Regions from separate parts of the Priestia sp. 179-F W1.4 NHS genome, predicted to be linked through region 2. Evidence: riboswitches for the same ligand, from Rfam matches in the RefSeq annotation. Region 2 holds a riboswitch; each other region holds the start of a gene.
What was found. A riboswitch is a leader RNA that binds a small molecule or an ion and turns the genes downstream of it on or off. The one in region 2 is predicted to bind lysine.
Positions count from the first base shown of each region.

Region 1 (3,339 bases), on a different contig from region 2:
TAAATTGACTGGAATAGATGCCGCGGAAGAACAGGTAGCAATAGCAGTGATAGAAGGAGCAGCTGCATTTTTCCAAAACAGCTTAATTCCTGCTTTACCGCCAGCAATCCATGCGTATAGCGTAAAGAAGCCAAAATAGTAAACGATTGCAATTAATAAATAAAGAATAAATGCTCTAGCATACCCTTGCAAGATCTTTGGTCCAAGTTCTCCTACTACAGTAGCAAAATAGCACCCTAAACCAATTGGAGCATAGTACATGACAATTTTAACGACTTTCATCGATACTTCTTGACCCGAAGTCAGAAATTTCGCCATAGGCTGTCCTTTTTCACCAGCCATCGTGGTAGCAATACCGAAGATAACGGCAAAGACAATTAATTGTAAAATATGCTCTTTCGAAAATAACTGAACAAAATCAGGTACAGTAAATGTACTAACAAGCTGATTTAAAAGCGTCATTTTTTCAGCTGTATTTTCACTGTCACCCATTAATTCTTTAATGGCAGAAGTATCTACGTTGTGCAGCGGATTGTAAAGTGATGCGCCTAAAAAGCCTAGAACGGCTGAAACAGCAGCAGTGGCGACAAACACAACGGCGATACCTAGCATAATTTTACCAAGACGTTTCATTTCGTTCATGTTTGCGATCGCCGAAGCCACACTAAAAAAGACAAGGGGAACGATAATCATGAACATTAAATTAAGAAACAAATCACCAAAGGGCTTTACGACTGCCACATCGGGCCCGATAGCATATCCTGCTATCCCGCCAATTAAAATAGCGAGAAGCAGAATAAGCGATGATCTGTACGTTTTAAATACACTTAAAACCATATAGATTTCCTCCAAACAACAATAGCTTCTTTACTACGCAAGAACAGCTATCATTTGCTCATTGCATACGTAGTAACGACTGGCTTTACATCTTTACGCACCAAATCTTCGTATGTTTCTCGCTCTACAGCAAGACGAGCTTCTCCATTTTTCACAAATACAACAGCAGGGCGCGGAATACGGTTGTAATTGCTAGCCATTGAATAGTTGTAGGCACCTGTAGAGGATACTGCTAGTAAATCTCCTTGATTAACGCGCGGTAAATCGATATCCCAAATAAGCATATCTCCTGATTCACAGCATTTCCCCGCAATTGATACTGTTTCATCTTTTTTATCCGTCACTCTATTAGCCAAGACAGCTTCATGTTTTGCATCGTAAAGAGCAGGACGGATATTATCGGTCATACCGCCATCAATTCCTACGTATTTGCGTACACCTGGAATCTCCTTCGTTGAGCCGATTGTATAAAGCGTTGTACCTGCTTCTCCTACGATGCTTCTTCCAGGCTCAATCCAGACTTCCGGAAGGGTATAATTCTGTTCAGTTAACGTGCGGCTTAGCTTTTCTGTCAGTGCATCTACATAATACTCAACTGGAAGTGGAGAGTCGCTTTCGGTATAACGAATACCAAAACCACCACCTACGTTTAAAACTTTTACTTCAAATTCCATTTTATCACGAATACTGAATAAGAAATCAGTTAAAATATCAATGGCGCGAGAAAAACCATCTACTTCAAAAATTTGCGAACCAATATGACAATGAATGCCTAAAAGATCGTAGTAAGGCTTTTCTAATGCAGAACTTACCGCTTTCATAGCCTGGTCATTGGAAAGACCAAATCCAAACTTGGAGTCTTCCTGTCCGGTCATAATATATTCATGTGTGTGGGCTTCAATCCCTGGAGTAACACGCAGAAGAATAGATGCTTTCTGTTTGCGCTCAGCTGCTAAGGCATGTAAAACTTCAAGTTCGGTAAAGTTATCCACAACAAAACAGCCAATATTCGCATCAAGAGCCATTTCAATTTCTTCAATCGTTTTGTTATTTCCGTGAAAATGAATGCGTTCAGCTGGATATCCCGCTTCAAGAGCTGTAAATAATTCGCCTCCTGAGACCACATCTAATGACATATCAAGCTTCGTTAAAAGGCTAGCCATTTCCATACAAAGAAACGCTTTCCCTGCATAGGCGATTTGATATGAAAATCCGCTTCTTTGAAAGGCTGAATGGAAGGCCTTGCATTTCGTCTCAATTAATTCTTGATCGTAGATGTATAGGGGAGTGCCGTATTGTTTTTTCAGTTCGACCGTATCGCACTGCCCAATTTCTAAATGATTGCTGCTGTTAATTTTACTCGTTCCATGTAAGTACATAATCCGTATCCCTCCATTTAAATCATTCAACTATAACTTTGATGGTCAGTAGAAAAACACAAAAAAGACCCGTGAAGTGATGTTCACGCGTCTTGGTTTCATAATAATAAAGTATTATTACATTCTAGGCATCAACATCTCTTCAATAGCTCTCCACAAACCAAGTGGTTTGTGACAGCTCAGCATTTATTCAATACTGAACCAGTATATGAACACAATGGATGTTTATATACTTCGGCACGAAATCCCTTTTACTTATCTTCACAGACTCCATTAGTCTCCAATAAGTGACTCTTGATTTCATGCACCTCTATTCTCAGAGAGGAAAATTATATTTAAATGTAACTCCTATTATATTTCCTTTTCCTCTGTCTAGTCAATGAAAAGTTAAGGCATAGGAATATCAAAGAAGATAAATAAAAAAGCTATGAAGCTTCCAGATAGAATCCAAGCAGCCAGCGCTGTCTTCTGATGAATGACTAAAAGTGAGAACGTGACAATATTGAAGAGAAAAGAACATAGCAGCGACCATCCATAATGATGAGTGATACTGTGATTAACATAAGCAATCAACTCAATCACAGTAAATAAAAGCGCCCACAAAAGAATCCACCACAGCCGGCCGCTTACATGCAGCGGCAGCCTTCCTAAAAAAACCGGTATAACAAACGGATAAATAATTAAGGTTATTCCAAGAGAAACCATTAGGTGATCGGGTAGAAAAAGATGATCAATACCAACAGGGTGAAATACCCATACGCGGTGATGAAACAGCAGCACTTCATAAAGCAAATTCCCCGTGACCCAAAACAGCAAAGTAGGGTAGTATTCTTGATACCTTCGCCATTTGCCAAATAGTAAACCAAGAATGATAAAAAATAATACAAATGAAGATTGCATACGCTCTCCTTAAAATAATGGTTATTTCTTTTTATTTACATATTATAGTGGTTTTATTCTTTCATTTTTTTATTCAGCACCTATAATAGAAAAGCCGTAAGCCACAGCGTTAAAGACGTACTACCACTATTTATGGCTTTCTTCACCCTGTTATAATCTTGGTAAAAGAACTTCTACCGCTTTTGTTTACGAGACGAAAGGAGCTATATGTCAAAGTCAGCAA
Region 1 covers NZ_JBIQFF010000003.1:514,727-518,065, forward strand. Annotated here, with positions in the region: gene ACH0CI_RS17840 (dicarboxylate/amino acid:cation symporter) at 1-837, opposite strand, end outside; gene lysA (diaminopimelate decarboxylase) at 888-2,216, opposite strand; lysine riboswitch at 2,355-2,537, opposite strand; gene ACH0CI_RS17850 (CBO0543 family protein) at 2,604-3,116, opposite strand.
Region 1: it holds a riboswitch for lysine, as region 2 does, so the genes downstream of both, lysA (diaminopimelate decarboxylase) here and ACH0CI_RS00870 (aspartate kinase) in region 2, are expected to answer to the same signal.

Region 2 (3,339 bases):
GCAAGAGCAGCTTCTACATCTACAGTTTTAATAGAAAATGAGATAGAGAGGCGATTATTAGCCGTTACGTTTTGAATAATAATATCCACATTTAACTGTTCTTTTGCTAATGCTGTAAAAATAGTAGAAAGAGTTTGTAACTCGTTGTTTAACCCTTCAATTGTCACCCGTGAAATATTATCTTCAAACGCAATTCCTCTTACGACTAAGTTTTGTTCCATTGAAACTTCCTCCTCAACAATCGTTCCATTCTCGTTTTCTAAGCTTGAACGCACTTCTAGCGGTACCTGATAATTTTTTGCAAACTCAACAGCGCGCGGATGCAGCACCCCTGCTCCTAAATTGGCTAATTCTAACATTTCGTCATATGAAATAGAATGAAGTTTACGAGCATCTTCTACGTAGCGCGGATCCGTCGTAAACACTCCTGTTACGTCTGTATAAATATCACATTTTGCAGCTTTTAGTGCCGCGGCAAGAGCTACTGCCGTCGTGTCAGAGCCGCCTCGACCTAATGTTGTAATGCTTCCATCTTCTGAACAGCCTTGGAATCCAGCTACTACTACGATTCGACCTCTATCTAATTGGCTTTGAATACGAGTCGTGTCAATGTGCTGGATTCGTGCATTGCTGTGAACTGCTTCCGTCTGGATACCAGCTTGCCAACCTGTTAGCGAAGTGGCTTCATGACCTTTGCATTGAAGAGCCATTGTTAACAGGGAAATCGTTACTTGTTCTCCAGTTGTAAGAAGCATATCCATTTCGCGTTTACTTGGACTGTCCGTAATATCACTTGCTAATTTCACCAGTGCATCTGTGGTTTTGCCCATTGCCGATACAACAACTACTACTTGGTTACCGCGCTCTGCTTCTTGAATAACACGGTTTGCTACATGTTGAATACGTTCAACAGAACCAACAGATGTTCCACCAAATTTTTGAACGATTAATGCCATAATTTTGTTCATTCCTTTTCAATAAATTTGCATATGCAGGATGATGAGAAGCTGAATTTTTTTACTCAGACAATAAAAAAAGCAATGAGATGAGCTCTCATTGCTTAACGAACGAAAATTATAAAACATAACCGTCCACTGCCGTGAGATAGCTCTCCAAGAATCTACATCTTGACAATCCTACGTTTATTCAACGCAGAACCAGCAATCATTACTATGAGGTAATGTTCACTTCGGCAAATTTCCCTTTCCGCATCGTTCATAAGGGCTCATACCCTTCCTGATGCGTACTGATTAAATTTGCACCTCTATCTTCACTTCATTTGATGAAGTGTCGTATGAAATTAGTTAATAGCTTATCAAATATTTTCTATTATTTCAAGACTATTTTTGTAATGTTTCATAAATTTTTTCAGCAATGTTTTGAGGAACACCTGAATTTCGTATATCTTCAACCGTTGCTTCTTTCAATTTTTTCACCGAACCAAAATGCTTTAACAAAGCTTTCTTACGCTTTTCTCCCACTCCCGGAATGTCGTCTAGAACTGACTGAAAAGCGGACTTAGAGCGCACTTGACGGTGGAAGGTGATTGCAAAGCGGTGAACTTCATCTTGAATTCGCTGAAGCAAATAAAATTCTTGACTATTGCGTTCAAGCGGTATGATTTGAGGAGGCTCACCAATCATCAGGTTGGAGGTTCTGTGTTTATCATCTTTAACAAGACCTGCTGTAGGCACTAAAAGTCCCAATTCATTTTCGAGAACGTCCTGGACTGCAGCTAAATGCCCTTTGCCTCCATCTACAACAATTAAATCCGGAAGCGGAAGGCCTTCTTTTAACACTCTGGAATACCGTCTGCGAACGACTTCTCTCATGGAACTGTAATCATCTGGTCCCTTTACGGTCTTAATTTTATATTTGCGATATTCTTTCTTTTCCGGTTTCCCATCAACAAAAACAATCATCGCAGAAACTGGGTCTGTTCCTTGAATATTTGAGTTATCAAATGCTTCAATCCGGTAAGGCGCTGCAATTCCAAGCTCTTCTCCTAACCGTTCAACTGCGCCAACCGTGCGCTCTTCATCTCGTTCAATTAAATAGAATTTTTCTCCGAGCGCAATTTTTGCATTTTTACACGCAAGTTCTACTAATTCTTTCTTTTTGCCTCGCTTTGGATGCTGAACCTCTACTTCTACTAATTTCTCAGCTAACTCTGCATCAATCGTTGCTGGAACCAGCACTTCTTTTGGCTTAATATTTTTGGCATAAAACTGACCGATAAAAGTTAAGAAATCTTCTTCTGGCTCTTTATAAAAAGGAAACATAGAAACTTCCCGCTCAGTTAATTTCCCTTGGCGAATAAAGAAAACTTGAACACACATCCAGCCTTTATCGTAAGAATAGCCAAACACATCTCGATTAACAAAATCATTAAACGTTACTTTTTGCTTTTCCATTGTCGCTTCGATATGAGCAATTTGATCTCGGTATTCTTTAGCCCGTTCAAAGTCAAGTTCTTCTGAAGCTTTTAACATTTTTTCAGTTAACTCTGTTTTGACATGCTCATATCCACCATTTAAAAACCGCGTGATATTTTCAATAATTTGTTTGTTTTGCTCTTCTTTTACCTCTTTTACGCAAGGAGCTAGACATTGCCCGATATGGTAATACAAACAAGGCCTATCTGGCATAGTGGAGCACTTTCTTAACGGATAAATGCGATCAAGAAGCCGCTTGGTTTCATTTGCTGCTTGAACATTAGGATAAGGACCGAAGTATTTCCCTTTATCTTTTTTTATTTTTCTTGTAATAACAAGTCGGGGCTGTTTTTCAGCTGTAATCTTAATAAACGGATAGCCCTTATCATCTTTAAGCATAATATTGTATTTTGGGTCATGCTTTTTAATTAAATTCATTTCTAAAATAAGCGCTTCTAAATTAGAAGATGTGACGATATATTCAAAGTCGACAATGTCGTTTACAAGTCGAAGCGTCTTTCCGTCATGAGATCCGGTAAAGTAGGAACGTACTCGATTTTTTAATACTTTTGCTTTTCCTACGTAAATGACCGTTCCATATTTATCTTTCATCAAGTAACAGCCGGGCTGATCCGGTAAAATAGCCAGCTTTTCTTTTAAATAATCGTTCATACTTTTCTCCTTCCTCTTCTCTTACTCTGTCCATCTACACAATCGCTTATGAAGCGTAACCTACATTCTTTCCTGTCTTAATACATGTACATAAGCTGGATTTATGGCGGTGTTCCTTACATCTAGTATAAAACAAACGAACGCATATTCGCTAAATAAAAGTATTCCCAAAAGAGAAAAAGTGGAGAAAAAGAAAAAAACCTAGCCTGAGCTAGGTTTTGACTTACGCGTG
Region 2 covers NZ_JBIQFF010000001.1:177,318-180,656, reverse strand. Annotated here, with positions in the region: gene ACH0CI_RS00870 (aspartate kinase) at 1-956, opposite strand, end outside; lysine riboswitch at 1,098-1,275, opposite strand; gene uvrC (excinuclease ABC subunit UvrC) at 1,341-3,107, opposite strand; gene trxA (thioredoxin) at 3,331-3,339, opposite strand, start outside.

Region 3 (3,339 bases), on a different contig from region 2:
TCAACAAGGGTATGGTATTGGAAAACAGCTTATGAAACGCATTTTGGAATTGGCTAAAGAAGTCGACCATCACGTTGTCATTTCAGGAATTACAAAAGGTAATGATATCAGTATCAAAATGCATGAGCAATTTAATTTTACGTTTTGCGGAGAGTTTAAAGAAGTAGGCTGGAAATTTGATCAGTGGCAAGATGTGCTTTTTTATCAGCTTATTTTATAAGATGTATGACACCTTTACACATTGTAACGTTTTAGTTTCATGTGTAAAGGTTATTAAAATAATAAGTTGTTTTATTATTTTAATACGAAAGGTGTTAGCTATCATGAATACACATTTTCAGTATCAACATCTAAGAGCTGTGCCGAAAAGATGGTCCAAAAAAGAACTGCATATCCAGCTGAATAGAATCAAACACAATTCTGAACTATCTACTATAGCGGCAGATCCGCTTTTTCATCTGTTAGAATGTACCCATTCGGGCCTTCAAACGAAACAAGAAATCATAGACTACATCCAAACCATTCCTAATCACCAACTTCCATCTTTTGTAACTCATTTAAGCAGGTTAATTCAGCGTATTTATTATATAGAAGCTGTGGATTACTATAATCGCCCCCTCAAAGGTTATATGCTTGTTATGAAAAACCAACCCGCTTATATATCTCTTCATTTTGCCGATCAGCTCATATAAAAAAAGCTCTCTATTCAAAAGAATAGAGAGCTTTTTTTATTCGTATTTTTTCACTGTTACTTGACATTCTTTTAACGGGATAAGCTTCGACTTTTTCGTCCATTTGTATCCTAACCAAACAATTAAGAATAAAGGCAGTCCGATATAAGAAACAAGTACACCGTACCAGTCAATCGAGTCACCCATAAACGCCGAATAGTTTTGGCCTAAAATAACAACGGCACATAAAATAAAGGCAAAGATAGGGCCAAATGGGAAAAGTTTTGCATGATATGGAAGTTCACTCAAATCATGACCTTGAGCAACAAATGCTCTTCTAAAACGATAGTGGCTAATCGCGATTCCTAGCCAAGCAATAAAACCAGACATACCAGAAGCGTTAAGTAACCATGTGTATACCGCACCGTCTCCAAAGAATGAAGCACCAAATGCAAGTGTACCGACAAGCGCCGTTGCGATTAAGGCATTAACCGGAACGCCTCGTTTATTCACTTTTGCTAAGAACCTTGGTGCTTTTCCATCTTTCGCTAAGTTCCACAGCATACGCGTAGAAGCATACATACCTGAGTTACCAGCAGATAAAACAGCTGTTAAAATAACGGCATTGATAGCTGATGCAGCAAACGCTAGACCTGCTCGTTCGAATATTAAAGTAAACGGACTTACTCGCACATCATCACTTGCTAACGAATCCGCTGTGTATGGAATAAGCATCCCGATAACAAAAATAGCTAAAATATAAAATAACAAGATGCGCCAGAAGACTTGTTTCACTGCGCGAGGAACCGTTTTTTCTGGATCTTCACTTTCTCCAGCTGCAACTCCAAGCAACTCTGTTCCTTGGAATGAAAAACCAGCTGCCATAAAGATACCTAGTACAGTGAAGAATCCACCGTGAATCGGTCCATCACCAAGCGTGAAGTTTTTAAAACCTGGTGCTTCATTGTTAAAGATACCAAAAATCATCATAATACCAATAACTAAAAAGATAATAACCGTTACTACTTTAATTAACGAAAACCAAAATTCAGATTCACCAAATCCTTTTACAGAAAGGTAGTTAAGCCCAAACATAATTAATAAAAACAGGGCACTCCATAAAATAGAAGAAGAGTTCGGGAACCAAAATTTCATAATAAGGGCTCCAGCGGATAATTCAGCTGCAATCGTAATAGCCCAGTTATACCAGTAGTTCCAGCCGAGAGCGAAACCAAAGGATGGATCTACAAAACGAGACGCATACGTACTAAATGAACCAGCTTCAGGCATATAAGCTGCGAGCTCTGCTAGACTGGTCATCAAAAAGTAAACCATTACGCCAATAATAGCGTAAGCTAAAAGCGCTCCCCCAGGTCCTGCTGTGTGAATTGCTCCACCACTTGCTAGGAATAAGCCGGTTCCGATGGCTCCTCCTAATGAAATCATCGTTAAGTGGCGAGATTTCAACCCACGTTTTAATTCTTGCTGCTCTTGCATAGATAAATACTCCTTTCGAATGTACGGAAAGAGACGGGATAACATAAAAAAAGCCCGCAGTATATGTGCGCGCTTTTAAATCTGAAAACCGCGTCAACCTTCCGTGAAGATAGCTCTTCACATCACTCGCATGATGTGACAGTTCTGTTCCTGTTCGGAGACAGCCCCAGCTTAAATCAACCGAGAAGTGATTTAAACTTCGGCAATTTTTCCTTTCAAGCAACATCCTCAATGTTCTCTGCATTTCCGTTACTTTACTATTAAAAACTGCGACCTCTACCTCATCGATTAGGATGAGGGTTTTTTATATTCAATTGACATAAAAGAAGTATAACAAATACTAAAACGATTGTCATTATAAAAAATAGATTCAGAAAATAGAAACATCTTTGAAATCTCTCGAATCTATTTTGTTACGTATGGTATAATAAACGTTGTCTTTATACTACATAAATATCCAAACGTACCACAGGGGGAGCCGCCGTGCTGAGAGTGAACGAAATGTTCAGACCCTTTGAACCTGTTAGTTAACGCTAGCGTAGGAATGTGGGAATAGTAGCATACCTATTTGCTTACTCCTGTGTAAACCGTTTGATATGAATGATTCAAAAACAGGAGTGAGAAACGTGAATAAAGCATTACCTTTACAGGCTAAAATTGAAATAGCTATTTTTGCAGCATTGGCACTTCTACTTGACCTTTTGCCTTCAATTAAAATTGCGACGGCTGTGAGCATTTCGTTCTCCATGGTGCCCATTTTTATTATGTGCTTTCGCTGGGGAGTAAAAGGCGGGGCTCTATCTGGTCTATTATGGGGGCTTTTGCAGTTAGCGACAGGAACAGCTTATATTTTAACAGCGCTACAAACATTTATTGAATATATTGTAGCTTTTGCTTTTATAGGTTTTGGAGGTATTTTTTCACAATCTATTAAAACAAATTTAGCTACCAATAACAGATCAAAAGCTTTTATTTTAATTGTTTTATCCCTTATTATCGGCAGCTTCGCACGTTATTTCTGGCACTTTATTGCTGGTATTATTTTCTGGGGATCGTACGCACCAAAGGGTATGTCCGCTCTGTGGTATTCTTTTTCAATGAACGGTATTTCAATGGTAGGGTCACTAATAGCCTGCTTAGTCATTCTTTCATTGTTAATTCCATCGGCATC
Region 3 covers NZ_JBIQFF010000005.1:46,241-49,579, reverse strand. Annotated here, with positions in the region: gene ACH0CI_RS20710 (GNAT family N-acetyltransferase) at 1-220, shown strand, start outside; gene ACH0CI_RS20705 (hypothetical protein) at 324-692, shown strand; gene ACH0CI_RS20700 (amino acid permease) at 729-2,168, opposite strand; lysine riboswitch at 2,271-2,455, opposite strand; TPP riboswitch at 2,630-2,730, shown strand; gene thiT (energy-coupled thiamine transporter ThiT) at 2,795-3,339, shown strand, end outside.
Region 3: it holds a riboswitch for lysine, as region 2 does, so the genes downstream of both, ACH0CI_RS20700 (amino acid permease) here and ACH0CI_RS00870 (aspartate kinase) in region 2, are expected to answer to the same signal.